Hoeflea sp. 108: one gene and its partner. The protein of the gene in region 2 interacts with the protein of the main gene of each other region in a pairwise test. Links are inferred from orthologs where the notes say so. Each region holds a gene or a part of one and is shown on either strand. Other genes may lie near its edges. The genes, in order: B015_RS0124160 and abc-f.

What was found.
Region 1: the proteins of abc-f (region 2) and B015_RS0124160 interact in binary tests that used the Escherichia coli proteins (3 or more experiments, as listed by UniProt). The link is inferred for Hoeflea sp. 108 from one-to-one orthologs.

What each region holds. Positions count from the first base shown.
Region 1 is NZ_KB890024.1:4,857,596-4,873,448, forward strand. Bases 541-4,061 are described here. They hold B015_RS0124160 (2-oxoglutarate dehydrogenase E1 component), read left to right. Parts: upstream 541-873; coding sequence 874-3,861; downstream 3,862-4,061. Other genes in these bases: sucD (succinate--CoA ligase subunit alpha), read left to right, coding at 541-679; odhB (2-oxoglutarate dehydrogenase complex dihydrolipoyllysine-residue succinyltransferase), read left to right, coding at 3,885-4,061. Also shown: more of sucD, read left to right, coding at 1-540; more of odhB, read left to right, coding at 4,062-5,150; B015_RS0124170 (MAPEG family protein), read left to right, coding at 5,277-5,681; B015_RS31525 (VOC family protein), read left to right, coding at 5,797-6,255; B015_RS0124180 (LysE family transporter), read left to right, coding at 6,252-6,896; B015_RS0124185 (hypothetical protein), read left to right, coding at 6,896-7,390; B015_RS0124190 (SDR family oxidoreductase), read left to right, coding at 7,387-8,142; lpdA (dihydrolipoyl dehydrogenase), read left to right, coding at 8,139-9,575; B015_RS33945 (DUF2867 domain-containing protein), read left to right, coding at 9,944-10,672; B015_RS0124210 (TraB/GumN family protein), read right to left, coding at 10,674-11,747; B015_RS0124215 (tyrosine recombinase XerC), read right to left, coding at 11,819-12,757; ribosome maturation factor RimM, read left to right, coding at 12,825-13,433; tRNA (guanosine(37)-N1)-methyltransferase TrmD, read left to right, coding at 13,430-14,131; B015_RS0124230 (sulfite exporter TauE/SafE family protein), read right to left, coding at 14,201-14,956; aconitate hydratase AcnA, read right to left, coding at 15,113-15,853. UniProt on the Escherichia coli protein: E1 component of the 2-oxoglutarate dehydrogenase (OGDH) complex which catalyzes the decarboxylation of 2-oxoglutarate, the first step in the conversion of 2-oxoglutarate to succinyl-CoA and CO(2).
Region 2 is NZ_KB890024.1:1,614,289-1,629,570, reverse strand. Bases 7,830-10,779 are described here. They hold abc-f (ribosomal protection-like ABC-F family protein), read right to left. Parts: upstream 10,269-10,779; coding sequence 8,391-10,268; downstream 7,830-8,390. Other genes in these bases: B015_RS0107890 (MFS transporter), read right to left, coding at 10,367-10,779; B015_RS0107900 (molybdopterin oxidoreductase family protein), read right to left, coding at 7,830-8,187. Outside these bases: purM (phosphoribosylformylglycinamidine cyclo-ligase), read left to right, coding at 1-280; purN (phosphoribosylglycinamide formyltransferase), read left to right, coding at 277-984; B015_RS0107935 (histidine phosphatase family protein), read left to right, coding at 996-1,523; B015_RS0107930 (MarR family transcriptional regulator), read left to right, coding at 1,597-2,013; B015_RS0107925 (tautomerase family protein), read left to right, coding at 2,056-2,448; B015_RS32130 (hypothetical protein), read right to left, coding at 2,570-3,181; B015_RS0107915 (cation diffusion facilitator family transporter), read right to left, coding at 3,287-4,180; B015_RS0107910 (LysR substrate-binding domain-containing protein), read right to left, coding at 4,276-5,181; B015_RS0107905 (glutathione S-transferase family protein), read left to right, coding at 5,279-6,004; more of B015_RS0107900, read right to left, coding at 6,082-7,829; more of B015_RS0107890, read right to left, coding at 10,780-11,641; B015_RS0107885 (hypothetical protein), read right to left, coding at 11,876-12,544; B015_RS0107880 (DinB family protein), read right to left, coding at 12,769-13,281; B015_RS0107875 (glutathione S-transferase family protein), read left to right, coding at 13,344-14,036; ndk (nucleoside-diphosphate kinase), read left to right, coding at 14,114-14,536; B015_RS0107865 (YbaY family lipoprotein), read right to left, coding at 14,739-15,282. UniProt on the Escherichia coli protein: Genetic data indicate it may be involved in ribosome assembly or function.

The DNA of each region.
Region 1 (15,853 bases), 3.2 Mb from region 2 along the record:
CGTGGTCTATGTCCCGCCGGCAGGTGCAGCGGAAGCGATTATCGAGGCGATCGAAGCCGAGATCCCGCTGATCGTCTGCATCACCGAGGGCATTCCGGTCACCGACATGATCAAGGTCAAGGCGCGCCTCGACCGCTCGACCTCGCGCCTGATCGGCCCGAACTGCCCTGGCATCGTCACCCCCGACCAGTGCAAGATCGGCATCATGCCGGGCAACATCTTCCGCAAGGGCTCGGTCGGCGTTGTTTCGCGCTCCGGCACGCTTACCTATGAGGCGGTGTTCCAGACGACGAACGCCGGTCTCGGCCAGTCGACCGCCGTCGGCATCGGCGGCGACCCGGTCAAGGGCACGGAATTCATCGACATGCTCGAGATGTTCCTGGCCGACGACGAGACCAAGTCGATCATCATGATCGGCGAGATCGGCGGCTCGGCCGAGGAGGACGCAGCGCAGTTCCTCATCGACGAAGCCAAGCGCGGCCGCAAGAAGCCGATGGCCGGCTTCATCGCCGGACGCACCGCACCGGAAGGCCGCACCATGGGCCACGCCGGCGCAGTGATCTCGGGCGGCAAGGGCGGCGCCGAGGACAAGATCGCGGCCATGGAGGCAGCGGGCATCCGCGTGTCGCCATCGCCGGCACGTCTCGGCACCACGCTGGTCGAGGCGATCAAGGGCTGAAAAGGGCCTGACGGCTCGAATTGAGAAGGAGTCTTTCGCGGCGCAAGCCCGCCAGACATCTCACCTGAAATGCCCTCTCCCTGCACAGCGCGGGGGGAGGGCGTCGGCGCTTCCCCCTCAAGGGGCGACGCGGCGGCAGGGCGGCACGGCGCGAAGGACCAAAACAAGGAGACGGAGCAGAGCTCCGAAATCAGATGGCACGATCAGATCAGGCCAACGACCAATTTTCCCTCACTTCCTTCCTCTATGGCGGCAACGCCGACTACATCGAGGCGCTGCACGCCGCCTATCTCGACGACCCTGAATCGGTCGATCAGGAATGGCGCGACTTCTTCGGCGCGCTGAAGGACGACGCCGGCGACATCCGCAAGAACGCCAAGGGCGCGTCCTGGTCGCGGCCGAGCTGGCCGCTGCAGGCCAATGGCGAACTGGTGTCGGCGCTCGACGGCAACTGGGGCCTGGTCGAGAAGGTCGTCGAGAAGAAGGTCAAGGACAAGGCGGCCGCCGATGGCGTCAAGGTCTCGCCGATCGACGTGATGCAGGCGACGCGCGATTCCGTGCGCGCCATCATGATGATCCGCGCTTACCGCATGCGCGGCCACCTGCACGCCAATCTCGATCCGCTCGGCATCGCCAAGCCGCTCGAGGACTATAACGAGCTGTCGCCGGAGGCCTATGGCTTCACCGCCGCCGACTACGACCGGCCGATCTTCATCGACCATGTGCTCGGGCTCGAATACGCGACCATCCGCGAGATGCTCGAGATCCTGAAGCGCACCTATTGCTCGACGCTCGGCGTCGAGTTCATGCACATCTCCGATCCCGAGGAGAAGGCGTGGATCCAGGCTCGCATCGAGGGTCCGGACAAGGAAATCAGCTTCACCGCCGAAGGCAAGAAGGCGATCCTGCAGAAGCTGATCGAAGCCGAGGGCTTCGAGCAGTTCATCGACGTCAAGTACAAGGGCACCAAGCGCTTCGGCCTTGACGGCGGCGAGTCGCTGATCCCGGCGCTCGAGCAGATCATCAAGCGCGGAGGTTCGCTCGGCCTGCAGGAGGTCGTGCTCGGCATGGCTCACCGCGGCCGCCTCAACGTCCTGACCAACGTCATGGCCAAGCCGCACCGCGCCGTGTTCCACGAGTTCAAGGGCGGCTCCTATGCGCCTGACGACGTCGAAGGCTCTGGTGACGTGAAGTACCATCTCGGCGCTTCGTCGGACCGCGAGTTTGACGGCAACAAGGTGCACCTGTCGCTGACAGCCAACCCCTCGCATCTCGAGATCGTCGATCCCGTGGTGATGGGCAAGGCCCGCGCCAAGCAGGACCAGCTGTTCGGCCGCGCCCGTGGCGAGATCGTGCCGCAGGAAGAGCGCGCCAAGGTCATGCCGCTCTTGCTGCATGGCGATGCTGCGTTCGCCGGCCAGGGCGTGATCGCCGAAATCCTCGGCCTGTCGGGCCTGCGCGGCCACCGCGTCGCCGGCACGCTGCACGTCATCATCAACAACCAGATCGGCTTCACGACGAACCCGCGTTTCTCGCGCTCGTCGCCCTATCCGTCCGACGTGGCCAAGATGATTGAGGCGCCGATCTTCCACGTCAACGGCGACGATCCGGAAGCTGTCGTTTTCGCGGCCAAGGTCGCGACCGAATTCCGCATGAAGTTCCACAAGCCTGTCGTCGTGGACATGTTCTGCTACCGCCGCTTCGGCCACAATGAAGGCGACGAGCCGGGCTTCACCCAGCCGATCATGTACCGCAACATCCGCACCCATAAGACGGTGGTGCAGGTCTATGCGGACAAGCTGATCAACGAAGGCCTGCTGGGCCAGGCCGACGTCGACCAGATGCGTGCCGACTGGCGCGCCAACCTCGAGACCGAGTTCGAGGCAGGCCAGGCCTACAAGCCGAACAAGGCCGACTGGCTCGATGGCCAGTGGTCTGGCCTGCGCGCCGCCGACAACCAGGACGAACTGCGCCGTGGCAAGACCGCGGTACCGGTGAAGACTTTGAAGGAAATCGGCAAGAAGCTGACCGAAGTGCCGAAGGACTTCGAAGTCCACCGCACCATCGCGCGCTTCCTCGAAAACCGCCGCCAGGCAATCGAGACGGGCGAAGGCCTCGACTGGGCAACGGCGGAATCGCTGGCGTTCGGCTCGATCCTGCTGGACGGCAATCCGATCCGCCTGTCGGGTCAGGATTCCGAGCGTGGCACGTTCTCGCAGCGCCACACCGTGCTCTACGATCAGCGCGACGAAAACCGCTACATCCCGCTCAACAACCTGTCGGCGGCACAGGCCGGCTACGAGGTCATCAACTCGATGCTCTCGGAAGAGGCCGTGCTCGGCTTCGAATATGGCTATTCGCTCGCCGAGCCCAAGGCGCTGACGCTCTGGGAAGCCCAGTTCGGCGACTTCGCCAACGGCGCCCAGGTGGTGTTCGACCAGTTCATCTCGTCTGGTGAACGCAAGTGGCTGCGCATGTCGGGCCTCGTTTGTCTATTGCCGCATGGCTATGAAGGCCAGGGCCCCGAGCACTCCTCGGCGCGCCTCGAGCGCTTCCTGCAGCTTTGCGCCGAAGACAACATGCAGGTGGCCAACGTCACCACGCCGGCCAACTACTTCCACATCCTGCGCCGGCAGCTGAAGCGCGACTTCCGCAAGCCGCTGATCCTGATGACGCCGAAGTCGCTGTTGCGCCACAAGCGCGCCGTGTCTTCGCTGTCGGAGATCTCGGGCGAGAGCTCGTTCCACCGCCTGCTGTGGGACGACGCCCAGTATCTCGGCAACGAGCCGATCAAGCTGGTCAAGGATTCGAAGATCCGCCGCGTCGTGCTCTGCACCGGCAAGGTCTATTACGATCTCTACGAGGAGCGCGAGAAGCGCGGCATCGACGACATCTACCTGTTGCGCGTCGAGCAGCTCTATCCGTTCCCGGCCAAGGCGCTGATCACCGAACTCAGCCGTTTCCGCAACGCGGAGATGGTGTGGTGCCAGGAAGAGCCCAAGAACATGGGCGCGTGGTCGTTCATCGACCCGTATCTGGAATGGGTGCTCGCCCATATCGACGCCAAGCACCAGCGCGTGCGCTACACCGGCCGTCCGGCCGCCGCCTCCCCGGCGACGGGCCTGATGTCCAAGCACCTGGCGCAGCTCCAGGCATTCCTCGACGACGCCCTCGGCGAATAAACAAAGAACGGACAGGCAAAAAAATGGCTACCGAAATCCGTGTCCCTACCCTCGGCGAATCCGTTTCCGAGGCAACCATCGGCAAGTGGTTCAAGAAAGCCGGCGACGTGATCGTCGTCGATGAACCCTTGGTCGAACTCGAAACCGACAAGGTCACCATCGAAGTGCCGGCGCCTTCCGCCGGCGTTCTGGTCGAACTGGCCGTCAAGGAAGGCGAGACCGTCGGCGTCGGCGCGCTGCTCGGCACCATCGGCGCTGCCGACGGTGCTGTGGCCGCTCCGAAGCCCGCCGCAGTCGCCCAGGCCTCCGCACCGAATGCTCCCTCGACCGTCAAGGAAGCCATCGCCCAGACCGCATCGGTCGCCGGCGCTCCCCCCATCGAAGAGCGCAAGATGCCGCCGGCACCGGCCGCAGCCAAGCTGCTCGCCGAGACCAACCTGTCGGTCGACCAGGTCGCCGGTTCGGGCAAGCGTGGCCAGGTGCTCAAGGGCGACGTGCTCGAAGCCATCGCCAAGGGCGTTTCGGCGCCTGCCGCAGCTCCGGTTGCCGCCCCTGTCGTTGCACGCGCCCCGTCGAGCACTGAAGATGCCCCGCGCGAAGAGCGCGTGCGCATGACCAAGCTGCGCCAGACGATCGCCCGCCGCCTCAAGGAGGCGCAGTCGACGGCCGCCATGCTGACCACCTTCAACGAGGTCGACATGAGCGCGGTGATGTCGCTGCGTTCGAAGTACAAGGACATCTTCGAGAAGAAGCACGGCGTGAAGCTCGGCTTCATGGGCTTCTTCACCAAAGCCGTGACGCACGCGCTGAAGGAAATCCCGGCCGTCAACGCCGAGATCGACGGCACCGACATCATCTACAAGAACTTCGCCCATGTCGGCGTTGCCGTCGGCACCGAAAAGGGCCTGGTGGTTCCTGTCGTGCGTGATGCCGACCAGATGTCGATCGCCGAGATCGAGAAGGAAATCGGCCGCCTCGGCCTCGCCGCGCGCGACGGCAAACTGTCGGTCGCCGACATGCAGGGCGGCACCTTCACCATCTCGAACGGCGGCGTCTACGGCTCGCTGATGTCGACCCCGATCCTGAACGCGCCGCAGTCGGGCATCCTCGGCATGCACAAGATCCAGGATCGTCCGGTCGTGGTCGGTGGCCAGATCGTCATCCGCCCGATGATGTATCTCGCGCTGTCCTACGATCACCGTATCGTCGACGGCAAGGAAGCCGTGACCTTCCTGGTCCGCGTCAAGGACAGCCTGGAAGATCCGGAGCGCCTGGTTCTCGATCTCTGAGTTGCGGCTGCTGCACAGGGAAGATTATTCTTCGTGGCCGGTCGAAATGACCGGCCGATAAACGACTTTCGCTTGTAACTGATCATGGCGAGGCGCAAATCGCCTCGCTTCGAGGGGACAACGCATATGGAAGCTGTTGCAGCATCGACTGAAATCTGGGTGCTTGGCTGGAGCACGGCACTGTTGCTTGCACAGGTGATCGCCCAGGCCTCTGCCACCGGCGATCTCGGCCCGAAATATCTGTTCAGTGCCCGCGACGAAAATCGCGTCTCGAAAAGCGTTGTCGCCGGAAGGCTGCTGCGCGCGCTGCACAACCTGCTCGAAACCTATCCGGCCTTCATCGCCCTGGTGCTGGCACTGGCGCTGACCGGCAAGACCGGCGGCATCGCGGCAACGGGTGCGATGCTGTGGATCGTAGCGCGCGTGGTCTACGTCGTCCTATACGCCGCGGGCGTGCCAGTTCTGCGCACGGTCGTCTGGCTCGCCTCGATCGTCGGGCTGGCGATGATGCTGATCCGGCTGATGAGCTGAGACCGGGACGGGGAACGACGTGGCTGCGGCGCAAAGCGGTGCTGGCACTTGTGCACATGGGCAGGAGCGTGCTTTTGCCCTGTGCTCAAATTCCTAGCGCCAACAGGAACCGTATATGGCCTTCGAACCCGACATTCCCCCGATCCAGGTGCATCTCTGCGTCAAGGGCGGCAAGGCCGCGATCGCCTTCTATGAGAGGGCGTTCGACGCGGTCGAGACCTTCGAGCAGCTGGCCGACGACGGCATGCGCGTGCTGCATGCCAACCTCGCCATGTTCGGCAGCGAAGTGATGCTGCACGACGAGTTTCCCGAATTCGGCGCAGACGTCCTGTCGCCGCTGACCAGGGGCGGTGCCGGCATGACCGTCAACATCAACCTGAAACTAGCAGGCGAAGTCGATGCCGCAGTCGAGCGTGCTGTCGCTGCCGGCGCCAAGGTTATCATGCAGCCCGACGACATGTTCTGGGGCGCTCGCTACGCCAAAATCCAGGATCCGTTCGGCCATGTCTGGGCGTTCAACGCGCCCCTGGGCAACGCGCTGCTGGCCGCCAATACGGACGGGGTGAAGCAGTGACCCAATACGCATTCGAATTTGCCGGCCTGCTGGCCGTGTTCTCGGTGCTTTTGGTGGTGCCCGGCGCCGACTTCGTCATGGTCGTGCGCCAGAGCGTGGTGCATGGCCGGCGCGCGGCAATCATCACCAGCTTCGGCATTGGCACATCGCTGCTGTTCCACGTCAGCTACACCATCCTCGGCATCGGGCTGATCGTGTCGAAGTCGCTGCTGTTGTTTTCCATGCTGAAATGGGCGGGCGCCGCCTATCTCGTCTATCTCGGCATCAAGGCGCTGCGCGCCGGGCCGATGGAACTCGCTGCCGTCGACATGCCGCAAGGCAGTGATGACGTCAAAACCGTTTCGGCAATGCGCTGCTTCCTGATGGGCTTCGTGACCAACGCGCTGAACCCCAAGGCGGTGCTGTTCTTCGTGCCCTTGTTCACGGCCATGGTCAGTCACGAGACCCCTGCAGCGGTGAAGGGCGTCTATGGCCTGCTGATGGCCGTGGTGTTGATTGCCTGGTTCGTCGGCGTGTCGATGTTCTTCACCATGGCTTCGGTGCGCGAGCGTTTCGTTTCCTGGGGCCGCTGGTTCAACAAGGCAACCGGCATGATCTTCATCGGGCTTGGCGTGAAGCTCGCCACCGTGCAGGCCGGCTGATGCGTATTGCAGCGCTCATCTCGGCTGTGGCGATGCTGTCGGCGACGACGGCCAATGCCGCATGCCCGATCGAGCTCGCCGTCTATGAAGACCGTGACAAGGCGGCATCGATCGATTTTCGGCCGACGCTGCAATCGGCCACCGTCACCAACAGCTTCAAGATGGTGCTCGACAACGACACCGTGCTCGATGGCGTGGTGATGTGGTCGGACGGGGTGGCGCGGCCGAACGGCATGCTGATGCACCGTTGCCCCGAAGGCGACGTGACCGGCGAGGAACTGGACGCCTGCACGGTGTGGCAGGGCGTCATCTACAGCGTCGACGCCGAGGGTAATGTCGGACTGTTGCCGCGCGAGCGCATCGGGGCTCCGGCGCCGAAAAGGCTGATCTTCTCGGATCTCGGCCATTCGCTGCGCATGTCGGCGGCCTATGGGCCCGACGGGTTCTCGAAAGTGCCGTGGGACGTGTTCGAGATAGCCGGGTGCCAGGAATGAGCACTGCTGGCAAAGTCCTGCTGGTCACGGGCGGCAGCCGCGGCATAGGTGCTGCCATCTGCAGGCTGGCTGTTGCTGCCGGCTATCGCGTGGCCCTCAATTATGCCTCCAACGCGGCTGCAGCGCAGACCCTGGTGGCCGAGCTGGAGGCATCAGGCGGCGAGGCCATCGCCATCAAGGGCGATGTCGGCAACGAAGCCGACGTACTCGCCATGTTCGCCAAGGTGGACAAGACCTTCGGCAGGCTCGATGCCTTCGTCAACAATGCCGGCGTGGTCGACATGAAGGCGCGCGTCGACGAGATGAGCGCCGAAAGGCTCGAGCGCATGATGCGCATCAACGTTGTCGGCTCGATCCTGTGCGCCCGTGAGGCGGTGAAGCGCATGTCGAGCCAGCATGGCGGCGCGGGCGGCTCGATCGTCAACATCTCATCGGCTGCGGCCTCGCTCGGCTCGCCCGGCGAATATGTCGACTATGCCGCCTCCAAGGGTGCCATCGACACTTTCACCATCGGGCTGGCCAAGGAGGTCGCCACCGAGGGCGTGCGCGTCAATGCGGTGCGCCCCGGCATCATCGATACCGAAATCCATGCCTCGGGCGGACAGCCGGACCGGATCGCCGCCATTCGCGGCCTCGTTCCGATGAAACGCGAAGGCAAGGCAGAAGAAGTTGCCCAGGCTGTCATTTGGCTTTTGTCGGATGCAGCCTCATATACGACGGGCTCGATTTTGAACGTGAGCGGCGGCCGCTGACCGCCCCCCAGGAGAAGGACAAGAAAATGGCATATGACGTCGTCGTGATCGGATCGGGCCCAGGCGGTTATGTGTGCGCTATCAAGGCAGCGCAGCTCGGCTTGAAGGTCGCCGTGGTCGAGAAGAACGCGACCCTCGGCGGCACCTGCCTGAACATCGGCTGCATTCCCTCCAAGGCGCTTCTGCACGCGTCGGAGATGCTGGCCGAGGCACAGCATTCGTTCGACACGCTCGGCATCGAGATCGGCGCGCCCAAGGTGAACCTGACCAAGATGATGGCGCACAAGGACGCCACCGTCGCCTCCAACGTCAACGGCGTGTCGTTCCTGTTCAAGAAGAACAAGATCGACAGCTTCCAGGGCACAGGCAAGGTGTTGGGCGCCGGCAAGGTCGGCGTCACCGGCGCTGATGGCAAGACCCAGGAACTCGAGACCAAAAACATCGTCATCGCCACTGGTTCCGACGTCGCCGGCATTCCCGGCGTCGATGTCGCCTTTGACGAGAAGGTGATCGTGTCCTCGACCGGCGCGCTGTCGCTGGAAAAGGTGCCCGGGCACCTGGTGGTGGTAGGCGGCGGCGTCATCGGCCTCGAGCTCGGCTCGGTATGGGCCCGCCTCGGCGCCAAGGTGACCGTGGTTGAGTATCTCGACACCATCTTGGGCGGCATGGACGGCGACGTCGCCAAGCAGTTCCAGCGCATGCTGGCCAAGCAGGGCTTCGAGTTCAAGCTCGGCTCCAAGGTGACTGGTGCCGCCAAGGCCAAGAAGGGCGCGACAGTGACCTTCGAGCCGGTGAAGGGCGGCGCGGCGGAAACCATTGAGGCAGACGTCGTGCTGGTCGCCACCGGCCGCAAGCCCTACACCGACGGCCTCGGCCTCAAGGAAGCCGGCGTCGAGATGGACGAGCGCGGCCGGGTCAAGACCGACGGTCACCTGCGCACCAATGTTGCCGGCATCTATGCCATCGGCGACGTCGTTGTCGGCCCGATGCTGGCGCACAAGGCCGAGGACGAGGGCGTCGCGGTCGCCGAGATCATCGCCGGCCAGGCCGGCCACGTGAACTACGACGTCATCCCGGGCGTGGTCTATACCAGCCCCGAGGTCGCCTCGGTCGGCAAGACCGAGGAAGAGCTCAAGAAAGCCGGCGTCGCCTACAAGGTCGGAAAATTCCCGTTCACCGCCAACGGCCGGGCGCGGGCCATGCTGCACACCGATGGCTTCGTGAAGGTGCTGGCCGACAAGGACAGCGACAAGGTGCTGGGCGTGCACATCGTCGGCTTCGGTGCCGGCGAGATGATCCACGAGGCGGCGGTGCTGATGGAATTCGGCGGCTCGTCCGAAGACCTCGGCCGCACCTGCCATGCCCATCCGACCATGTCGGAAGCGGTCAAGGAGGCTGCCCTGGCCACCTTCTTCAAGCCGATTCACATGTAAGTCTGGACATATGTAAGATTGCGCCACGCGCCTGAAACAGGAACGGCCCGCTCGATGAGCGGGCCGTTTGTATTTGAGGGTAAGCTCAGTTTGCGGGTGCTGCCGGGGCGGGAGCCGGAGCCATGGCGCCACCCGAAGGTGCAGGCGTCGTGGTGGTGCCGCCAGACGGAGCCGGCGTGGCTGGGGCCGGGGTTGCCGGTGCTGGTGCGGGCACAGCCGGAGCAGGTGCCGGCGCCGAGGTCGACGGTGCCGGAGCCGGTTCAGCCGGCTTAGGCGCAGGTGCGCTGCTGGCTGGGGGCTCGGCGGCCGGGGGCGTTGCCGCGTGCCGCGGCGCGAAGACGTAGTAGGCCACTGCAGCGAGCAACACGATGATGACGGCGATCAGCCATGTGCTGCCCCTACTGGACTGGCCGGGGCCCGAGTCTGGATTGTTCACCATTGAGATCTCCCTCAGATGCGCTCCGCAATCATTGCGTGAACATCGCAATCAACGCGCGAAATGGCGTTCGGTTTCACATTGCTGTGAAAATTTGGAAGTGAACCTGCCCAGGCGGCGTTTCGCCACGCCGCCAAGCCCCAGGAACAGGATTAGGCTGCAACCAGTCCAGCAATCGGGGATAGACGACATGCCTGCCGTGCCGAGCCCGACCTCCACAGACGTCCTGCCCGGCGCCAGCTTCGCCGACCGTTTTGTCATCGTGGTATCAGGACAATCTCTAGATGCGGATGCCGCAGCCGGGCGTGCATTTGGCAAACGGCCAGCCTGGATCAGGGCGCTGATGGCACTGCGCAACCTGCTGGTCTGGCCGTTCGGGCTGAAGACGCGCGAGGCGGAGCTGTCGCCGCAGCTCGGGCGCAAAGGAATGTTTCCGGTGCTGAGCCAATCGCAGTCGCGCATGGTTCTCGGGCTGGATGACAGCCATCTCGATTTCCGGATTGTGGTCGAGATCAAGGAACTCGGCGAAGGCCGACAGGAAATCAGCGCCTCGACGCTGGTCAGACCGCACAATCTGTTCGGGCGCGTCTATCTCGCCATCGTCATGCCGTTCCACAACATCATCGTGCCGGCGATGCTGGCGCAGGTGGCGAAAGGCTAGATCAGCGGTCGGCGACCGTAACCGTGTAACCGGCCTTGCGGAACAGGTCGACCAGGCCGTCTGGGCCGGGCAGATGCAGCGCACCGACCGCCATGAAGGCATCGCCAGCGCCGACCAGCGGCCCGGCGCGCTCGACCATGGTCTTGTTGCGGCTGGTGACCATTGCTTCCTCGAAGGCGGCATAGCTGGACTCATCATCCTTGCCGCCCGACGGCAGAGCGTTGCGGAACAACGGCCAGAACATGCCGATGTCACCGCGCTGGTAGAGCACGACCATCGTTTCGATGACATCGTCCATGCGGTCGCCGAGCTTGAGCGTCTCGACCAGACCCTTGATGTGGAACTCGATCGGCAGCGAGGCCATGGCCGAAAGTTGGTCGGCAGCGCTTTCCAGCCCCTTGACGTCCTTGCCGGCGGCCTTGGCCTTCTGGGCAAGCAGGATGTCGAGTACAGGCGCGCCGGCGGCCTTGCGACTGAGTTCGCAGGCGGGCAGTGCCACCATCGCCGAGAGCATCCATGGCTTCATCTTGGTGACGCTACCGGGTGGGATGCCGCGTGCCTCAAGCGCCGCGTTCACCGTCGCCACCTCATCAGGCGTCATCAGCGACGTCAGCGTTGTGTTGTCGGTGAACATCATCAGTTCGGGCTGCTTCATCAGCGAGGCGAGCATGGCCTGCTGGTCGAGCACGTCGGTCGTCTCGATGACCAGCGTGTGCGCGGCGTCGAAGGCTGTCTGTGCCGCCGGCTCCAGCTCGGTCACGCGCGGATCGGTCACATGCATGGTGCCATAGAGCCAGGACGGCTTCTGGCCCGGCTTCTCCAGCTTCCACAAAAGTCCTTCGCCGTTGATGGTCGCCCTGGCCTCCGCTTCGATCTTTGCGAGCAGCGCCGGATCGCTCGTCTGAAGCTCGGCCAGCATGTCCTTGCCCTTGCAGGCAGGTGCCTCGGCATGGGCCTTGCCCGATACCAGAAAGGCAATGGCGAAGAACAGGATGAAGAACAGCACGTTGACAGCTGCGAGCAGCTTCAGCGCAGGCAGCGAGGCACGGTCGGCGATGGCGACGAAGCGTTTCATTGTGCCTGTGTAGCCGTCAAAAGCGGCAAAACGGTTAATGCCGCGGTGACAATTGTCCGGCTCGAACTCGGTCAGGCGCGCGGGTGGGCCGCATCGTAGATCTCAAGCAGCCTTGCCGTGTCGACGCCGGTATAGACCTGGGTGGTCGAAAGGCTGGCATGGCCGAGCAGTTCCTGGATGGTCCTGAGATCGCCGCCACGGCCGAGCAGATGGGTGGCGAAGGAATGGCGCAGCGCGTGTGGCGTCGCCGTATCCGGCAGGTTGAGCGCCGAGCGCAGCTTGCGCATCTCGCGCTGGATGATGGCAGGATCGAGCTGCCCGCCGCGAGCGCCGCGGAACAATGCAGCTTCAGCGCTTAGGTGATAGGGGCAAAGCTTGCGGTATTCGGCGACGGCCGCAAGCGCCACCGGCAGGACAGGCACCAGCCGGGTCTTGCCGCCCTTGCCCGAGATGCGCAGCACCGTGTCGGAAGGCGAGACAAGCTCGGCGCCGGAAAGCCCGAGCGCCTCGGAAATACGCAGGCCCGAGCCATAGAGCAGCGTCAACACGGCCGCGTTGCGGGCGGCAATCCACGGCTCCTCGGCCAATTGTTCGCCTGCCGAGACGACCCGCTTGGCATCGACCGCCGTCAGCGGCTTGGGTAACGACTTCGGCTGTTTTGGCGCGCGCAATGCAGCGGAGCCGGCGGCGTTGACCAGCCCTTCTCGCTCCAGAAAGCGCAAAAGCGAGCGCACCCCCGCAAGGCCGCGGCCAAGCGTGCGCGCGCCGGCGCCGTCGCTTCGGCGAGCGGCAAGAAAGCCGCGCAGGTCAGCCGGGCGCAGGTCGCTGATGTCCGATATGCCTGGTGGCCCGCTGTTGTGACCGGTCAGGAATTGCAGAAACTGGCGCGTATCGCGCTCATAGGCATCGACAGTCAACGCCGACAACCGGCGCTCGCCGGCAAGCCCCTTCAGCCAGCGCTGGCGGGCCGCCTGCAGGTCGGGTTTTGCGACGACGAGGAATTCCTGCATTGGCAGCGGGGGTCCGATTGAATAAGTCAGTGTGAACCAGACCAAGTTAGCAAGCGGTGAAGCGGCCATGGCCAAGCTCGAAAATCCAGTACAGATGGCCGTGATCGGCGCCGCCCACGGCATCAAGGGCGAACTCAGGGTGAAGACCTTCACCGGCGATCCACTGGCGCTGGCCGATTACGGGCTGCTTTACACCAAGGACGGCCGCAGCCTGGAGATCGCTTCGATCCGCCCGGCCAGCGAAGTGGTGGTGGTGCGCTTCAAGGGCGTCAACGACCGCAATGCGGCGGAAGCGCTGACCAATCTCGAGCTGTTCATCGACCGTTCGGCGCTGCCAGACGATGCCGACGACGGCGAATTCTACCACACCGACCTGATGGGCCTCGAAGTTCGTGACGAGACCGGCGCCAAGGTCGGCAAGGTGATCGCGGTGCAGAATTTCGGCGGCGGCGACATCCTCGACATCCAATATCAGGGCCGCAAGGGCGTGCTGATTCCGTTCACCGAGGCGGCCGTTCCCGTGGTCGACATCAAGGGTGGCTTTGTCGGCATCGACACAGCCGCGGCCGGGCTGGTAGAGAGCGAAGACGACGAGCTCGGCCCCCCGCCTGAAGAGGGCGAGTTCGATACCCGCCCTCGCCCGCGCGGCCCAAGGGATGCGGGGGGCAATCGCTGATGTTTCGCGCAACGGTGCTCACGCTCTATCCGGAGATGTTTCCGGGGGCGTTGGGGGTGTCGCTGGCCGGCCGTGCAATGGAGCGCGGCGACTGGGCGCTGGAGGCAGTTCAGATCCGCGACTTCGCCACAGACAAACACCGGACCGTGGACGACAGCCCCGCCGGCGGAGGCGCCGGCATGGTGATGCGCGCCGACATCATCGCTAGGGCTATCGACCATGCCTCGCCGGACGGCGATCAGCGCCCGCGTATCCTGATGAGCCCACGCGGCAAGCCGCTGACCCAGGAGCGCGTGCGCGAGCTGGCCGCCGGGCCCGGCGCGGTGATCCTGTGCGGCCGCTTCGAAGGCGTCGATCAGCGCGTCATCGACGCGCGCGAGCTTGAAGAAATCTCGATTGGCGATTTCATCCTCTCCGGCGGCGAGCCGGCGGCGCTTGTGCTGCTCGACGCGGTTGTGCGGCTCCTGCCCGGCGTGATGGGCAACGAAGTATCAGGTGAGGAAGAAAGCTTCGAAGGCGGTCTCCTGGAGCACCCGCACTACACAAGGCCGCAGGCGTTCGAAGGACATGCGATCCCCGAGGTGCTGACTTCGGGCAATCACGGCAAGATCGCCAAATGGCGGCGCTCCGAGGCGGAGAAGCTGACGCAAGCACGACGCCCGGACCTCTGGGCTGGACGGGTGGAGAAGAAGCGCTAGGCGCTCAGTCCGAATCTGCCTGCCGGCACCTTCTTCCGTGAACTGGGAGAAGGAAGTGGCGGCGGCGCTTCAGCCCTTCATGAAATAATGAAAAGCCAGGAACAGCCCGACCGCGACAACGAAAGCGCGGACGAAAACCTGTGGCACGCGGCGCGCGACCCAGACGCCGGCATAGCCACCTAGCGCCACGCCGGGCACCATGGCCGCCGCTGCCGTCCAGGCCACAACCCCGCCCGAGGCGAAGATGACGATGGCGACCGCAGCGATGACGATGGACAGCATGTTCTTCAGCGCGTTGAGCCGGTGGTAGTCGCCGCCCTCGGTGAGGCCCAGGGTTGCCAGCATCATCACGCCCATACCAGCGCCAAAGAAGCCGCCATAGATCGAGGTGAAGAACTGGACAATGCGCCCGGCAAGCGATGCCGGCGCGCCTTCGGGACGCTCGGCGAGCTTCGACGGGCACAGCCAGGGCCCGGCGGCGAAGAGGGCGGTTGCCGCAAGCAACAGCCATGGCACCAACGCTCCGAAGGCGACATTGTCGAGCGAGAGCAGGATCAGCGCGCCAGCCAGCGCGCCCACTGCCGAGATGACGGCGAAAGCGATGGCGCCGCGCCACATCAGCCTGATGTCGTCGATATAGGCCCAGGTCGAGGTGATGTAGCCGGGGAACTGGGCAATCGACGAGGTGGCATTGGCGGAAATCGGCGGGATGCCAAGCATGGTCATGGCACCGAAGGTGAGGAAGGTGCCGCCACCGGCGATGGCGTTGACGATGCCGGACAGCAAGCCGGCAAGAAAGAGAATGGCGACAGAAATCAGCGACATCTTGCCCGCCTGCCCGTGGTTGCGCTTCATCGTCTGTAGGAAGGCACGGGCCGCAAGGCAAGCGCGCACCGGCAACGGCGGTCAGCTTGCCCTGGACAAAAAAAGCCGCCGGGGCGCAAGCTCCGGCGGCTGTTTCACATGAATCGCGAGTGCCGCTTACGCGGCGAGGTCGCGCAGAACGTACTGCAGGATGCCGCCGTTCTTGAAGTAGTCGAGCTCATCGAGCGTATCGATGCGGCAGAGGATCGGCACATCCTTCGTCGAACCATCGGCGAAGGTGATCTTGGCGACCATCTTCTGGCGTGGCTTGATCGTCTCGAGGCCGTCGATCGTCACCTGCTCGTCGCCCTTCAGGCCGAGCGTCTTCCAGGTCGTGCCCTCTTCGAAGGTGAAGGGGATCACGCCCATGCCGACAAGGTTCGAGCGATGGATGCGCTCGAAGGACTGAGCGATGACCGCGCGCACGCCCAACAGGTTGGTGCCCTTGGCAGCCCAGTCGCGCGACGAGCCGTTGCCGTACTCGACGCCGGCGAAGATCACCAGCGGCACGCCTTCGCTGCGGTACTGCATGGCAGCATCGTAGATCGGCATTTCTTCCTTCGACGGATAGTGGAAGGTGTAGCCACCCTCGCGACCGTTCTCGCCCAGCATGTGGTTGCGGATGCGGATGTTGGCGAACGTGCCGCGCATCATCACCTCGTGGTTGCCACGACGCGTGCCGTACTGGTTGAAGTCGGCAACACCGACGCCGTTGTCGGTCAGGTACTTGCCGGCAGGCGACGCCGCCTTGATCGAACCGGCCGGCGAGATGTGATCGGTGGTGATCTTGTCGCCGAACAGGCCGAGCACGCGCGCGCCCTCGATCTTGCCGATCTGGCCCGGCTTCGAACCCATGCC
Region 2 (15,282 bases):
CCCTAGGGTGCTGCCCAAGGATTTCTCGGCCGAACTCGACCTGTCGGCCATCGAGGTTCCCGCCGTCTTCTCCTGGCTGGTCAAGACCGGCGGCGTGGCTCCTGAAGAAATGATGCGCACCTTCAACTGCGGCATTGGCATGATCGCGGTCGTCGCCGCCGGCCAGGCAGCCCAGGTTGCCGCCGTGCTGCAGGAGGCCGGCGAGACCGTCGCCCCCATCGGCCGCATCGTACCGCGCCGCGACGCCGGCGTCATCTATCGCGGGGCGCTCGCCCTATGACCATCCAGCGCCGACGCACCGTCATCCTGATTTCCGGCCGCGGCTCCAACATGGCGTCGCTGATCGACGCGGCAGCGGATCCGGATTTTCCAGCCGAAATCGTCGGCGTCATTTCGGACAACGCCGACGCCAAGGGCTTGGGTATCGCTGCCAGTCGCGGCATCGCCACCAAGGTGGTGACCCGCGCCGACCATGCCAGCAAGGATGCGCATGACCGGGCGATCGACACCGAACTTGCCACCTTCGGCGCCGAGATCGTCGCACTTGCCGGCTACATGCGGCTTCTGACGTCAGGTTTCGTCGAGAAGTGGCAAGGCCGGATGATCAACATCCATCCCGCGCTGCTCCCCTCCTTCAAGGGCCTCGACACCCACAGCCGCGCGCTCGAAGCCGGCATCCGCGTGCATGGCTGCACCGTGCACTTCGTCACGCCCGCCATGGATGACGGGCCGATCATCGCCCAGGCCGCCGTTCCGGTGCTGATCGACGACGACGAGCCGGCGCTTTCGGCCCGCGTGCTCAAGGCCGAACACAGGCTCTATCCGTTGGCGCTCAAGCTGTTCGCCGAAGGCAAAGTGCGGATGGACGGCAACCGGACCGCATTCTCCGGCTTCACCGACGCCACCAGCCAGGACCACATCGCGGCGCCCACGCCGGCGCGCGAAGAGATCGACCTCGAACAACTGGCGCGCATCACCCCTTAAGGGAGATCGGCATGGCAAGGACAAGGCAACTTCTTCTCCTGCGCCACGCAAAATCGAGCTGGGACGATCCTAAGCTCGTCGACTTCGACCGTCCCCTGTCATCGCGCGGCGAAAGTGCCGCACCGCTGATGGGGGCGGAGATCGCCCGCCGCGGCTGGCGACCGGATCTTGCGCTGGTTTCGCCCGCAATCCGTACGCTGCAGACATGGCAACTTGCCTCGGAAGGCTGGCCGCGCCCCCTGCCCCCAGCCGATTTCCCACAAGGCCTCTACGAAGCGTCTGCCGATGCCGTGCTGGCGGAGGCGCAGACGGCACCTGCCTCTGTGCGTTGCCTGCTGATCGTCGGCCACAATCCTGGCCTCGAAGACTTTGCCCGCGAGCTGGCCGGCCCCGGTTCGGACAGCACGGCGATGCGGTCCATGGCCGAGAAGTTTTCGACTGCTGGCCTCGCCCGTTTCGAGATCGACGTCGCCTGGGACGCCCTCCAGTTCGGCGCAGCACGACTGACCCATTTTCTCAAGCCACGCGACCTTGGCTGAGCCCCGACAAGGGCAGGCAGAACTTCCAGCACAATATAGTTGCATATACAATCATTTTTGCTATCCTGCGTGCATGTTCGACCGCTGCATCTACTTCAACACGACCGCTCTCGCCCGCCAACTCGACCGTGTCTGGACGACGGCCTTTGCCCCGTTCGACCTGACGCCGCCGCAAGGTTTCATGCTGCGGGCCGTGCTGACGCGGCCGGGCCTACTGCAAAGCGAGCTTGCCGAAGAACTGAAGATCGCAAGGGCGACCGCGACGCGCGGCCTTGACGGGCTGGAGGCCAAGGGCCTGATCGTCCGCAACAAATCCACCGAGGACAAGCGCGAATCCGCGATCACGCCAACTGACGAGGCGCTTGAGATCAAGGACGCGCTGAACGCCGCAAGCGGTGCTGTCACCGAGCGCCTGTCCACCCTTTTCGGCGAAACGGTCTTTGCCGGTTTCGTCGAGCAGGCCAAGGCAATCGCGTCAAAGCTGGAATGAACCGGCCATAATAGTTGCATATCTAATCATTGGAGAGAAATCATGCCTATCCTCACCGTCAAGATTGCCGCCCAGCGCAGCGACGCGCTGACCGACCAGGTGGCAGCGATGCTGGCCGAACACACCAGCACCATTCTCGGCAAGAAGCCTGAGGTGACGGCAATCGCCATCATCTATGTCGACCCGCGCGACTGGATCATTGCCGGCCGCTCGCTTCAGAGCCACGGCAAGTCGAGCTTTGCGCTGGAGATCAAGGTCACCGACGAGACCAACACCAAGGATGAGAAGAAGCGCTACATCGCGGCGGTTTTCGCCGGTTTCGCCGACATTCTCGGCGACATCCACGAGGAGAGCTACATCCACGTCCACGACGTGCGCGCCGCCTCTTATGGCTATGGCGGCAAGACCCAGGAATTCCGCTACCAGCACCCGTGATGGCACCACCCCTGATCACCGCATCTGACATGGCGCCATGTCAGATTCTGGGGCGCGCCTGTCTTGAGGCGCGCAAATCCTGGGCGGGCGCCTGTCTTGGGGGCGCCGGGGCAAAAACCGCCTAGCGGAACTTGCGCGTGAGCAGGGACACCAGCCTGGGTGCTGCCATGATCAGTACGGCGCCGACCAGCCAGACCACGACGACCAGCGGCTTGAGCACGGCACTGAGGAGCATGAAAAATCCGCCGAGCAGGCCTGACGTCTCGGCGCTGCCGACGACACCGACGACCTCCGAACCGATGCCGGTGGCGGCCGCCGCATCCCGGCCGGTCTGCACCAGCGCGCCGGCATTGGTCGACGTCCAGGCGAGCAAGCCGTCGACGAGGCTATAGCCGCCCCAGGCCAGCAGCGTCCACACCACCAGCACGACCAGCGCTGCCGTGCGGCCGAAGCCGGGCAAACGCGAGCGCGGCGCGGTTTTTTCCTGAAGCCCCCGCCCGTCGCGCCCGAAGGCTCCATCATTGCCTAACGGCGAACGCTGACCCCAGTTGCCGCCGTCATGGTCGCTGCCGCCCCGACTGCTGCCACCATGGCCGCCGCCATGACTGCTGCCCCCGCGACTGCTGCCAGGGGCCTTGTCGCCAAGCCGCTTGCCGATTTCGCCGAGCACCGAGCCGAGCAGGCCATCCCGGCCCTTACCGCTGTATTTGTTACTGAAATCATACCCGCCCATCGACGCTCTCCATTCCGCGCCGAACACGCATCGGCCGGGCCATAGATAGGCATTCCAGATGTTAGAGATAATGAGACAGAGTACTGACAGGTTGACGCAGGCAAGTCAGTGGATGCGCTCCAGCGGTGCGCAGCTCTCGCGCTCCATCTGCAGTGTGGTGTGGTGCAGATCGAACTTTTCCTGCAGGCGAGCTTCGATCGCCTGACGCACCGTCTCGCCGTCCGCTCCCTCCGCCAGCACCGCATGCGCTGTCAGCGACGCTTTGCTCTGAGTGATTGCCCACAGATGCAGGTCGTGCAACGAGGCAACTCCGGGCACGGTTGCAATCGCCTCTTCGACCTCGGCAAGGTCCATACCCGGCGGCACACCTTCGAGCAGGATGTTGATGCACTCCTTGAGCAAGACCCAGGTGCGCGGGAACACCATGAAGCCGATGCCGACGGCAATCAGCGAATCGACCCATTGCCAGCCGGTGAACCAGATGACCAGCGCCCCGGCGATGGCACCGAGCGACCCCAGCATATCGGCCCACACCTCGAGATAGGCGCCCTTGACGTTGAGGCTGTTGTCCTTGTGCCCTGTCAGCAAGCGCATCGAGATGAAGTTGACGGCAAGGCCGATGACGGCGACGACGAGCATGCCAAGCGAAGCGATCTCCGTCGGCTTGGAGAGCCGTTCATAGGCTTCGTAGAGGATGTAGAAGGCGACACCGAGCAACAGCAGCGCATTGAAGGCGGCCGCCAGGATCTCGAAGCGGGCATAGCCATAGGTGCGCAACAGATCGGCTGCACGGCGACCCACCTTGATGGCGATCAGCGCGATAGCCAACGCCATTGCGTCGGTCGCCATGTGCATGGCATCCGAAATCAGCGCCAGGCTGTTGGTGACGATACCGCCGATCACCTCGGCGATCATGAAGCTGCCGGTCAGGCCGAAAGCGATCCAGAGTCGGGACTCCGGCGTGTTTTGCATGTCGCCATGATCGTGGTCGCCGCCCATCAAGGCCTCCCCTCGGAATCTTCTGCCGCAAGCTAGACCGATATGAGCAACGGACGAAAGACGCAGCGCTCACGCGTCTGCGCGAATGGCGACGCCTAGCCGGCTGCCGCCACGCCGTCCTTACCCTTCTCGAGCAGGAAGTCGATGACGGCGCGCACCGCCGGCAGCTGTCCGCGCCGGTGCGGCGTAAGAATCGTCGTGGTCACGCGGCCTGCCGTCCAATCGGTCAGCAGCCGCACGAGCCTGCCCTGCGCCACAGCATTAGCCGAGATCAACTCGGGCAGGCAGACGATGCCGAGGCCGGATTCCGCCGCCATCAGCAGAGGCACCGATTCATCGGCGTGGAAGCGCTGCCGCGGCGCCACCTCGACGATGCGGCCTTTGCCATCGCGCAGCCGCCAGCTCCTAGACGTCATCGAGCTCATCAGCCCTTCATGGCCGGAAAGCGCTTCCGGTGTCTCCGGCGCGCCGTGCGCGGCGACATAGGACGGTGCGGCCAGCACCGTGATCGCATCCTCGCTCATCCGCCGCTGCATCAGGTCGGAATCGGGCAGCGGCGCGAAGTGGCTGCGGAGCGCGATGTCGAAACCGTCCTGCACCAGGTCGACGAAACGGTCGGTGACATGCAGCTGGACCAGAAGCCCGGGGTAACGGCGTGCCAGCACCGGCAACCGATGCGCCAGCCGGAACTGCGCGTTGGGCACCGAGGTGGTGATGCGCACGATGCCGGCCGGCTCGGCCAGCCTCTTTTGCACCACCGTCTCCACCGCCTCGGCCTCGATGACGGCGGCACGGGCATGGTCATAGACGTCGCGGCCGACGTCGGTCAGCGTGAATCTGCGCGAGCTGCGGTGGATCAGCTGGGCGCCGAGCGACATTTCCAGGGCCGCGACCCGTTTGCTGACCGTCGATTTGGGGCAGCCGAGACGCCGTGCGGCGGCGGCAAAACCACCAGTGTCGACGGCTGCTGCGAAGAAATGGAGATCGTTGAGGTTCAGCATCAAAGTCTATGAATGTGGACGTATGGTTTCAAGTTGCCTGACTACAGGATCAAAGTCCACATCGATACATCAGGGTCATCAACAATGGAGACCTGATATGACAACCACCCCGATCTTCACCTCCGGCTTCCCGCTCGGCTCCTCGGCCGGCCTCGTCGCCGCCTTCGAATGGCTCGGCCAACCCTACCGGCTGACCCGCGTCGACATGCTCGGCGAGATGCGCACAGAGGCCTACAAGCGCTTCAACGGCCGGATCGAAACGCCGGTGCTTGTCACCGATGAAGGCCGCGTCCTGACCGAGACCATGGCGATCGCGCTGTGGCTCGAGGCACGCGACAGCGAACGCCGCATCAGCTTCGAACCGGGCACTCCGGAGGCCGACAGGATGCACCAGCACATTGCCTTCCTGAACACGGCCTTCACCGGCGCTTTCGGCCCGTTGTGGACAGCGCTCGAAGCGGAAGACGCCACCGAAGCGGAGCGTGAGACGCTGCGCAAGTTCGGACGTGAATTCGTCGCCGTACGCCACGAACAGCTCGAGGCAATGATCGGCGACAGCGACTACCTGCTCGGTGACAGGCCAACGCTGGCGGACGCAGTGTTTGTCGGCGTGGCCCGCTGGACCGACTTCCACAAGGCGGTCAACCCGGCCGACTATCCGCGCATCCTGGCGCTGCGCAACCGCATCGAAGCCGACCCGGCATTCCGCTTCGCGGTGGCGATCGAAGATGGTGACACAGCGGCCATCGGTAGCGGCGCGATGAAAGGACTGGTGCCGCTCGCCGACGTACTGCGCGACACGGACGCTGAGCAGGCGGCCTGACCGGCCTTACGATAAAGGGCTGCGCACCAACAATGGCGTGCAGCCCTTTTCGTCCGTTCCAAAGCCAGCCGACGGTGCTAGGCCGCGCGTACCCAGACCTTGTTGTCATGCACTGCAGCGCCGCCATAAGGCGCGGGCGCGTCGGCGCCGGTCAGCACATTGATGCCTTCGCCGCGCTCGTGGTCGGAGTTCGGCCAGATTCCTTCGGCGATGACGACGCCACGCTTGATCTTGTCGAACAGGCGGGCATGCAGCACCACCTCGCCGCGTTTGTTGCCGACCTCGACGCGGTCGCCGGTGGCGACCCCCATGGCCGCGGCATCCTCGGGATGGATCAGCAGCTCCGGCCGCCCCTCCTTCTCGCGCGACACCGGCGTCTCGGCGAAGGTCGAGTTGAGGAAGTTGCGCGCCGGCGAGGTCGCCAGGCGGAACGGATGCTCTTCGTCCGCCACCTCGATCAGGTCGACATGGTCGGGGAATTCAGGCAGCTGCGCCACCGGGCCGAAGATGCCCATGCTACGCGGCGGCTTGTTCGGCGCCATGCCACCATTCCACTGCGGCCGGAAGCGGAACTTGCCGTCGGGGTGGCCGAAGCCGCTGAGGAAATGGGCGCTGTCGAACTCCGGCTGCATGTCGGCCCATTTCTGGTCGCGGAAGCTGTCGAAATTGCCGAGGCCCTTCTTCTCCAACATGACGTCGATATGCTGGCGTTCGGTCAGGCCGAAACCCGGCATGTCGGACACGCCGAGCCGCTCGGCCAGTTGCTCGATGACGAAGTGGTTGGTGCGGGGACCCTCGGGCGGCTCGATCAGCTTTGGCCCCAGCGTGATGTGCTGGTTGCCGCCGCCCTTGTAGATGTCGTCATGCTCGAGGAACATCGTCGCGGGCAGGACGACGTCGGCGAGTTTTGCCGTATCGGTCATGAACTGCTCGTGCACGGCCGTGAACAGGTCGTCGCGCATCAGCCCCTTGACCACCAGGCGCTGCTCGGGCGCGACATTGGCCGGATTGGTGTTCTGGATCAGCATCGCCGTGACAGGCGGGCCGCCATAGAGCGCGTCCGCAGCATTGGTCAGCACCGGGCCGATGCGCGAATGGTCGAGATAACGGATGTTGGGGTCGCGGAACCTGGTGCCTTCGAGCAGCTCGCCATTGAGCTTGAAGATGCCCGAATTGGAATGGAAGGCGCCGCCGCCCTCATATTGCCAGGCCCCGGTCACCGCCGGGATCGACAGGGCGGCATGCATGTTGACCGAGCCGTTGCGCTGGCGCGAGAAACCGTAGCCCAAACGGAAGAAGGTCTTTTTGGTGGTGCCGACCAGCCGGGCGAAAGCCTCGATCTCGTCGACGGTCAGGCCGGTTATGGCGGCCGCCCATTCCGGCGTCTTGTCGGCGAGATGGGCTTCCAGCCCCTTGGGATCGTCGGTGTATTTTTCGAGATAGGCGCGGTCGGCAAAACCTTCCTTGAACAGAACGTGCATGACCGCGCAGGCGAGTGCCGCATCGGTGCCGGGCTTCAGCACCAGCCCCATGTCGGCCTGCTTCAGCGTCGCCGTCTCGTAAATGTCGATGACGACGATCTTGGCGCCGCGTTCCTTGCGCGCCTTGATCGCGTGGGTCATCACATTGACCTGGGTGACCACCGCATTGGTGCCCCAGATGACGACGCAGTCCGACTTGCCGATCTCGCGCGGATCGCTGCCGCGCAGCGCACCGGTGCCCATGACATAACCCGTCCAGGCGAGATTGGTGCAGATCGAGCCGAAGAAGCCGGAATATTTCTTGGCGTGGCGCAGACGCTCGATGCCGTCGCGCTGCACCAGCCCCATCGTGCCGGCGTAGAAATAGGGCCAGACCGTCTCCGAGCCGTATTTGACTTCCGCGGCGATGAATCTTTCGGCGATCAGGTCGAGCGCCGCCTCCCAGCTCGCTTCGTTCCAGTTGCCGTCGCCCTTGGCGCCAGTGCGGATCAGCGGCTTCAGCAGTCGGTCGGGATGGTGGACGCGGTCGGCGTAGCGGGCGACCTTGGCGCAGATGACGCCTGCCGTATAGCTGTTCGACTTGGCGCCATGGACACGGCCGATGCGCTTGTCGTCGAGCAGCTCGACCTCGAGCGCACAGGTCGACGGGCAGTCATGCGGGCAGGCCGAATGGCCTATCCTGATCTTGGCGTGCTGGTTCATGGCGCCCTTTTACCCTGATGTCCGCGCGCCGTGTAGGGCCAATTCGAGGGGGTGCGCTGCCCCTCATCCCCGCTGCCGGGACCTTCTCCCCGTGGACGGGGGGAAGGGACGCGCGAAACCGTTGCGGCCAGCCTCCTTCTCCCCATCACCAACCGGGGAGAAGGTCCCGCAGGGGGATGAGGGGCAGCGCCGCGTTGCGGCCCCTACTCGGCTGTGCCTTCTTCATATTCGGCCGACATGGCCAGCCACTTGTCTTCGTGGCCATTGAGCTGGGCCGATAGCTGCGAGCGCTCCTTGGCGAGTTGCGTCGCCGTCGTCGGATCCTTCTCGTAGAGCTTCGGGTCGGCCAGTTGGTCCTCGATCGTGTCGATGCGCTTGCGGATACGATCCATCAGCGCCTCGGTGGCGCGGATTTCCTTGGCCAGCGGCTCGAGGGCGGCGCGCCGCGCGGCGGCCTCGCGGCGCTTGTCGGCCTTGGAGGCCTTGTCGGCCTCACGCTCCTTGCGCCGGTCGCCGGACACACCCGTCACCAGCGTCTTGTAGTCCTCGAGATCGCCGTCATAAGGATTGACCGAGCCGTCCTTGACCAGCCACAGCCGGTCGGCCGTGGCTTCCAGCAGATGGCGGTCGTGACTGATCAGGATGACGGCGCCCGGGAACTCGTTGAGCGCCATAATCAACGCCTCGCGGCTGTCGATGTCGAGGTGGTTGGTCGGTTCGTCGAGGATGAACAGGTTCGGCCCGTCAAAGGCGGAAAGCCCCATCAACAGCCGCGCCTTTTCGCCACCCGACAGATCTTTGGCGGCGGTGTTCATCTTCTCCGTGGGAAGGCCGAACTGGGCGACACGCGCCCTCACCTTCGATTCCGGCGCGTCCGGCATCAGTCGGCGCACATGCTCGTAGGCGTTTTCTTCCGGCCTGAGGTCGTCAAGCTGGTGCTGGGCGAAGATCGCCACCTTGAGGCCTGGCGCAATCGTCACCGATCCCGTCTCGGCCTGAAGGCGTCCGGCAAGCAACTTGGCAAAGGTCGACTTGCCGTTGCCGTTGGCGCCCAGAAGCGCGATGCGGTCGTCGGCATCGATGCGCAGCGTCATTTTCTTCAGGATCGGCTTATCGGCCTGGTAGCCGACATTGACCTTGTCGAGAGCCACGATCGGCGAGGCTACCGTCTTCACCGGCTCGGGAAAGCTGAACGGCCTGACATTGTCCTCGATCAGCGCCGCGATCGGCTTCATCTTCTCCAGCGCCTTGATGCGCGACTGCGCCTGGCGTGCCTTGGAAGCCTTGGCGCGGAAGCGGTCGACAAAGGATTGCAGGTGCTTGCGCGCCGCTTCCTGCTTGACGCGGCCCTTTTCCTGCAACTCCCGCTGCTCGGCGATCTGGCGCTCGAACTGGTCGTAGCCGCCGCGCCAGAAAGTCATCTTCTTCTGGTCGAGATGGACGATCGAATTGACCGCGCGGTTGAGCAGGTCGCGGTCGTGGCTGATCAAGAGAACCGTGTGCGGATACTTCGACACATAGTTCTCGAGCCACAGCGTGCCTTCGAGATCGAGATAGTTGGTCGGTTCGTCGAGCAGCAGCAAGTCAGGTTCCGAAAACAGCACGGCCGCGAGCGCAACGCGCATGCGCCATCCGCCCGAGAAGGACGAGGCCGGCCGCCGCTGCGCTTCGTCGTCGAAGCCGAGACCGGCAAGAATGGTCGCCGCGCGCGATTCCGCCGAATGCGCGTCGATGTCGGCGAGGCGGATGTGGATCTCGGCAATGCGATGCGGATCGGTGGCCGTCTGCTCCTCGGCGAGAAGCGCGGTGCGCTCGACATCGGCCTTGAGCACGATGTCGATCAGCGGTTCCTCGGTACCGGGCGCTTCCTGCGCCACCTGGCCGATGCGCGTGTTCTTCGGCAGGCTGATGCTGCCGGTTTCCGAGCTGAAGTCGCCAGTTATCGCTTTGAACAGCGTGGTTTTGCCCGTGCCGTTGCGGCCGACGAGGCCCGCCTTGGTGCCGGCAGGCAGGGTCAGCGACGCATGATCGAGAAGCAGGCGTCCGGCGATGCGGAGGGAGAGATCGTTGATAATAAGCATGACGAGAGGGTTTCTGACGAAGAGTTCCGACAATGGCAAGTGCGTGCGCACCATCAAGGGCGCAACGCATGGCCAAAAATAGCTACCGAACTGAAGGTTCAGGCGTAAGCCGGCCGGCCCACGCGGTGCATGGCACCTTCGGTTGCCTCGCCGCCGACTGCTGCCGCGTGACCGTCGAGCGATGCCGGCGGCGGCGATGCATATCCAAGGGCAAAGAGCACCGCCGAGCCGGCAGCGAATGCCGCAAAGAGCATGAACATGCCCTGCCCGCCAAACGCACCGAGCGCCAGCCCGCCAAGCAGCGGCCCGAAGAAATTGCCCACCGCGCACAAGGAATGCGCGCCGAAATATGCGCCGCGATTGCCGTCGTTGGAGATGCGGTCGACCAGCACATATTCCGAGGGCACGACCAGCACCTCACCGATGGTGAACAGCACCATGAAGCCGATCAGCATTGTGGCGCTGGTGGCGAAGGCAAAACCGACCTCGCCGCCGAGGAACAGCAGGCACCCCAGGACCATTGCCTTCATCGGCCCGATCCGCTCGATCAGCATCCGTGCAGGCGCCGTGGCGAACACAACAACCGCCGCATTGGTGGTGACCAGCCAGGCGAAAATCTTGACCCCATCTTCCAGATTGGTGGTGAGGTACTGCGACAGGGTCACCGACCACTGGCCGTAAACGGCAAGCAGCAGCGTGCCGCCGCCGAGATAGAAGATCAGCCGGCGATCCCTGAGCGTGGCGACCAGCCTGCGGAAGCCCGGTATCTGCGCAGCAGCGCCGGCACCAGCCGTGCCGACGAACACAGCCGGAACGATCAAGAAGATCGCAGCCGAGAAGGCAAAATGAACCGCGCCTGCGATGAAGAATGGCATGGGCGAATTGGCGCCAATGGCAATGCCGATCATCGGCCCGACGGCCCAACCGGCATTGATCACCAGATAGCGCCAGGAAAACACCTTGAGCCTAAGCTTTTCAGGGGCCGCGTCGCTCATCAGCGCGCGCGAAACAGGCTCATAGACGGCTGCTGCCACCGACGACACGATATGGGCAATGGCAAAGGCGGCAACCGACTGCGCCAGACCCAGGCCGATCAATCCAAGGCCGGCGAACAGCAGCGCGACTGTGAGTACACTGCGGCGGCCGATCCGATCCGAAAGCGTGCCGGCAAAAGGGCTTGCGGCTGCACCGAGAAGCGGACCTGCACCGATCAGCATGCCGATGGCAGCGGGACTGAGGCCGAAATCCTGCTGCAGGCGGATCGCGAGGAAGGTGAGCGTCATGCCACGGGCGATCGCAACCATGCCGGAGCCCGCGATGAGCAGCAGCACGATCGTCTGGCCGGTCTTTTCGCCGAAGGCGCGCAAGGGCATTCCCCATGGTTCGAAACGTAGCCGACGGCGGGCGCAATTGCCCATTCCACGACCATAGCCACCCTCTGTCCCAGTTGTACCAACAAGGCAAGCGGCCGCGACGGCCGGATCTCATGATCCAGACAGGCTCATGACATTTTTTCGGGAAGGGCCCTCAGCGAAGACCGGCGCGCCCTGCCGAAAAACGAAACGGCCCGCGAAGCGCGGGCCGTCCGAAATCACCACTGTCGCCGCTTAGCGGCTGGCCATGCGCAGAAGCTTGCAGAGTTCGCGCAGGTCGCTCTCGAACGCCATCGGGTTCGAAAGCACCATGTTGCAACGCTTGACATAGGCCGCCACCTGCGCCTGCGACATGCCGCCGATCACGCCCGGATTGATGACGCCTGGACCGCCGGGGCCACCAGGACCTCCCGGACCGCCAGGACCACCAGGGCCACCCGGCAGACCGGGACCGCCGATGGTGACGCCGAGATCGAGCAGATTGTTCCCGCCAACACCAACAGTGGTGCTGACCTTGGCCAACCCGCCTGTACCGCCGACATTCGCGCCGAGATTGGCGTTGAGGCCGCTCGAGCCGCCCAGCGTTGCCTTTGCATTGGCGTCGACGAGGCCCTTGCTGTTGGCTACGCCGGCATCGACATTGGCGTTGAGACCCTTGGCGCCGCCGACGCTGGCGTTGACGCTGGCGCTCGCCAGCCCCTTGCTGCCGCCCGAACCGAGCCCGACATCGGCATTGATGCCGCCCGAGCCGCCCACGGTCGCGCCGATGCCCTTCGAATCAATCGAGACGCCAAGTCCCTTGCTACGATCGCCGATGTCCAGCGCGCTGGCCGGCGCGGCGAGCGCTACAAAAACAATGCCACCCGCCAGTGCAGTTGCGATTGCCTTGGAAATGCCAGTCATGGATGTCTCCCTGTGGTTGCCAATCCAAACAACCAGCCACCAGAAACTGGTTGCCTGCGCAGTAACGATCCCACTGGACTGAAAGTTTCAGCCCACCACGGAGACTGACATCTTTCTCAATCGATAGTCAAATCGAGTCACAACTTATAGTAAAGCGTATTAAAAACTTTCATTTGTGTGCAAACAATTTTTCCGTTTGCATGCAAATCGTAATTTAATTCTAATTAAGCATAATTTCGGCCTACTTCCGACCTTTGGAAATAGATCAAGTCGAGGTTTATCGAAGGTCGCCTCAACACGGTCAGGATCATATGCGCCTGGCCGCGATGATGGGTCTGATGGTTGAAGAGGTGGGTCAGCGCAGGTGCCAGACGCTGCGAAATGGTACGCATGTCGGTTACTGTCATATAGGTGAAGCGGCCGGCGAAGGCCTTCTCCTCGAGACCATCGATCCATTCGACGATGCGCCTGTCCTCCGCCTCGCGGGCCGTCGTCAGTCTGGCAAGGTTCTCGTGCAAGATCGCGTCAAGCGCCGACGGAGCATCGCCCAGGCCCGTGAAGCGCTTCAGCCAGATGCGGTCCGCGGCGAGCAGGTGGTTCAGGGTGCCGCGCATCGACTTGAAGAAGGCACCGACGTCACGGCCGAAGTCTTCTTCGCCAAGATCGGCCGCAGCGCCATAAACCTGCTCGTTGGCCCATTGATTATAGGCGGCCATCATCCTGAAATGCTGCTTCATCTGATATTCCTTGGTGCTTCGAAACCGTCTGTCCTTCCTAAGTGCATCGGAAAGCCTCGCCAATGACCATTCTGTTCTACGATCTCGTCGGCAGCGATGCCGCACGCCCCTTCAGCCCGCATTGCTGGAAGGTGGCGATGGCGCTGGAGCACAAGGGGCTCGATTACCGCGCCGTTCTGAAGCGCCTTGTGGAAGTGCCAGAGATCGAAGGCGGCGTCTCGAAGACGATCCCCGTCATCCGCGATGGCGACAAGGTGATCCCGGATTCGTTCGCCATCGCGCTTTATCTGGAAGAGGCCTATCCAGAGCAACCGTCGCTGTTCGAAGGCCCGGGCGGCATGGCGCATGCACGCTTCATCGAGCGCTGGTCGCAGCTGACGCTGCATCCCTATATCTCCGTGGCTGCGCTCACGGCCCTGCACGCCATGCAGGACGACGAGAATGCAGCCTATTTCCGCAAGAGCCGCGAAGCCCGTTTCGGCAGGCCCCTTGAAGAGGTAACCGCCAGCCGCGATGCCAGCCTCTCCAGCTTCCGCGCTTCTCTGGAGCCGCTGCGCAGTATGCTGTCCTACCAACCGTGGATCGGCGGCGAGCAACCTTTGTTTGCCGATTACATCGTCTTCGGCGCGCTGCAGTGGGCGAGGATCGCCACCCCCTACCAGCTACTCGAAGCTGCCGACCCGGTTGCCGAGTGGTTCGAGCGCTGTCTCGACCTTCATGGCGGCAAGGGGCGCAGCATCGCCGCGGCCGCCTAGTCCCCCTTGGCAATGCAGCGGGCGGCCTGTATAGAGCCCGCCACACTGCAAAATCCCAGAAATCATAAGGACCAGACATGGCGATCGAACGCACCTTTTCGATGATCAAGCCGGACGCAACCAGGCGCAACCTGACCGGCGCAATCACCAAGATGCTTGAGGATGCGGGCCTGCGCGTCGTCGCTTCCAAGCGCGTGTGGATGAGCCGCCGCGAAGCCGAAGGCTTCTACGCCGTTCACAAGGAACGCCCCTTCTTCGGCGAGCTCGTCGAGTTCATGTCGTCGGCTCCGACGATCGTCCAGGTTCTCGAAGGCGAGAACGCCATCGCCAAGAACCGCGAAGTGATGGGTGCCACCAACCCTGCCAATGCTGCCGAAGGCACCATCCGCAAGGTCCACGCCCTGTCGATCGGCGAGAACTCGGTGCACGGTTCGGACGCTCCTGAGACCGCTGCCGAAGAGATCGCCTACTGGTTCTCGGGCACCGAAGTCGTCGGCTGATCCAGACCGTCGGCAACGCCTGACAAGGCGTTGATCCAGAATCGAAAAGCCGGGGGTTTGCCCCGGCTTTTTCTTTCTCCTGTTGTTCGCTCCTCGACAGGCCGAGGACGCAATCGCCGCCTGGTCGAAGCCTTCGACCTAAGCTGGACGGGCCATCAGTCTTTTCAAAGAGTTACCTGACAAGCCACAGAAAACGATTCAATCAGCCGCCATCGCCGAAACGCAGGATGTCCTTGCCGTCCTTGTCGGCGAGGATCAGCTTGCCGCCGTCCAGACGATAGGACGTCACCTGGCCAAGGGCCTGGTGATAGCGGTGCTCCTGATCCATCACCGCCTGCTCGCAGGCCATGAAGGTCGAGCCGAGCGGGCCGAAGGTGATCGCCTTGCCGTCGACCTTGGCCTGGCCGAAGAAGTTGTTGCAAGCGCCACGGCCGGTCACGCCACCGGCCGGATCGATGCGCAGCGTCGAAGGCGGCGCGTCAAGGACGTCGGCACCGCCGATCTGCTCCACCACCCATTCGCGGTCGAAGATGTCGTCCTTGGCCGGTTCGCTGGCCTGGCTCACCATCTTCAGTACCATGCTCTGCGGCACGGCGTTGAGCGGATCGACCGAGTAGCGCTCGTCATTGATGAACCAGAGGCGGTCGTCGACCGTGATGCGCGCCTGAAGCGCATAAGTCATGCCCGTCCGGATGGCGACCGGATCGAAGCGGACCTCGAACTTGATCGGCACCTGCCCGGCCGGA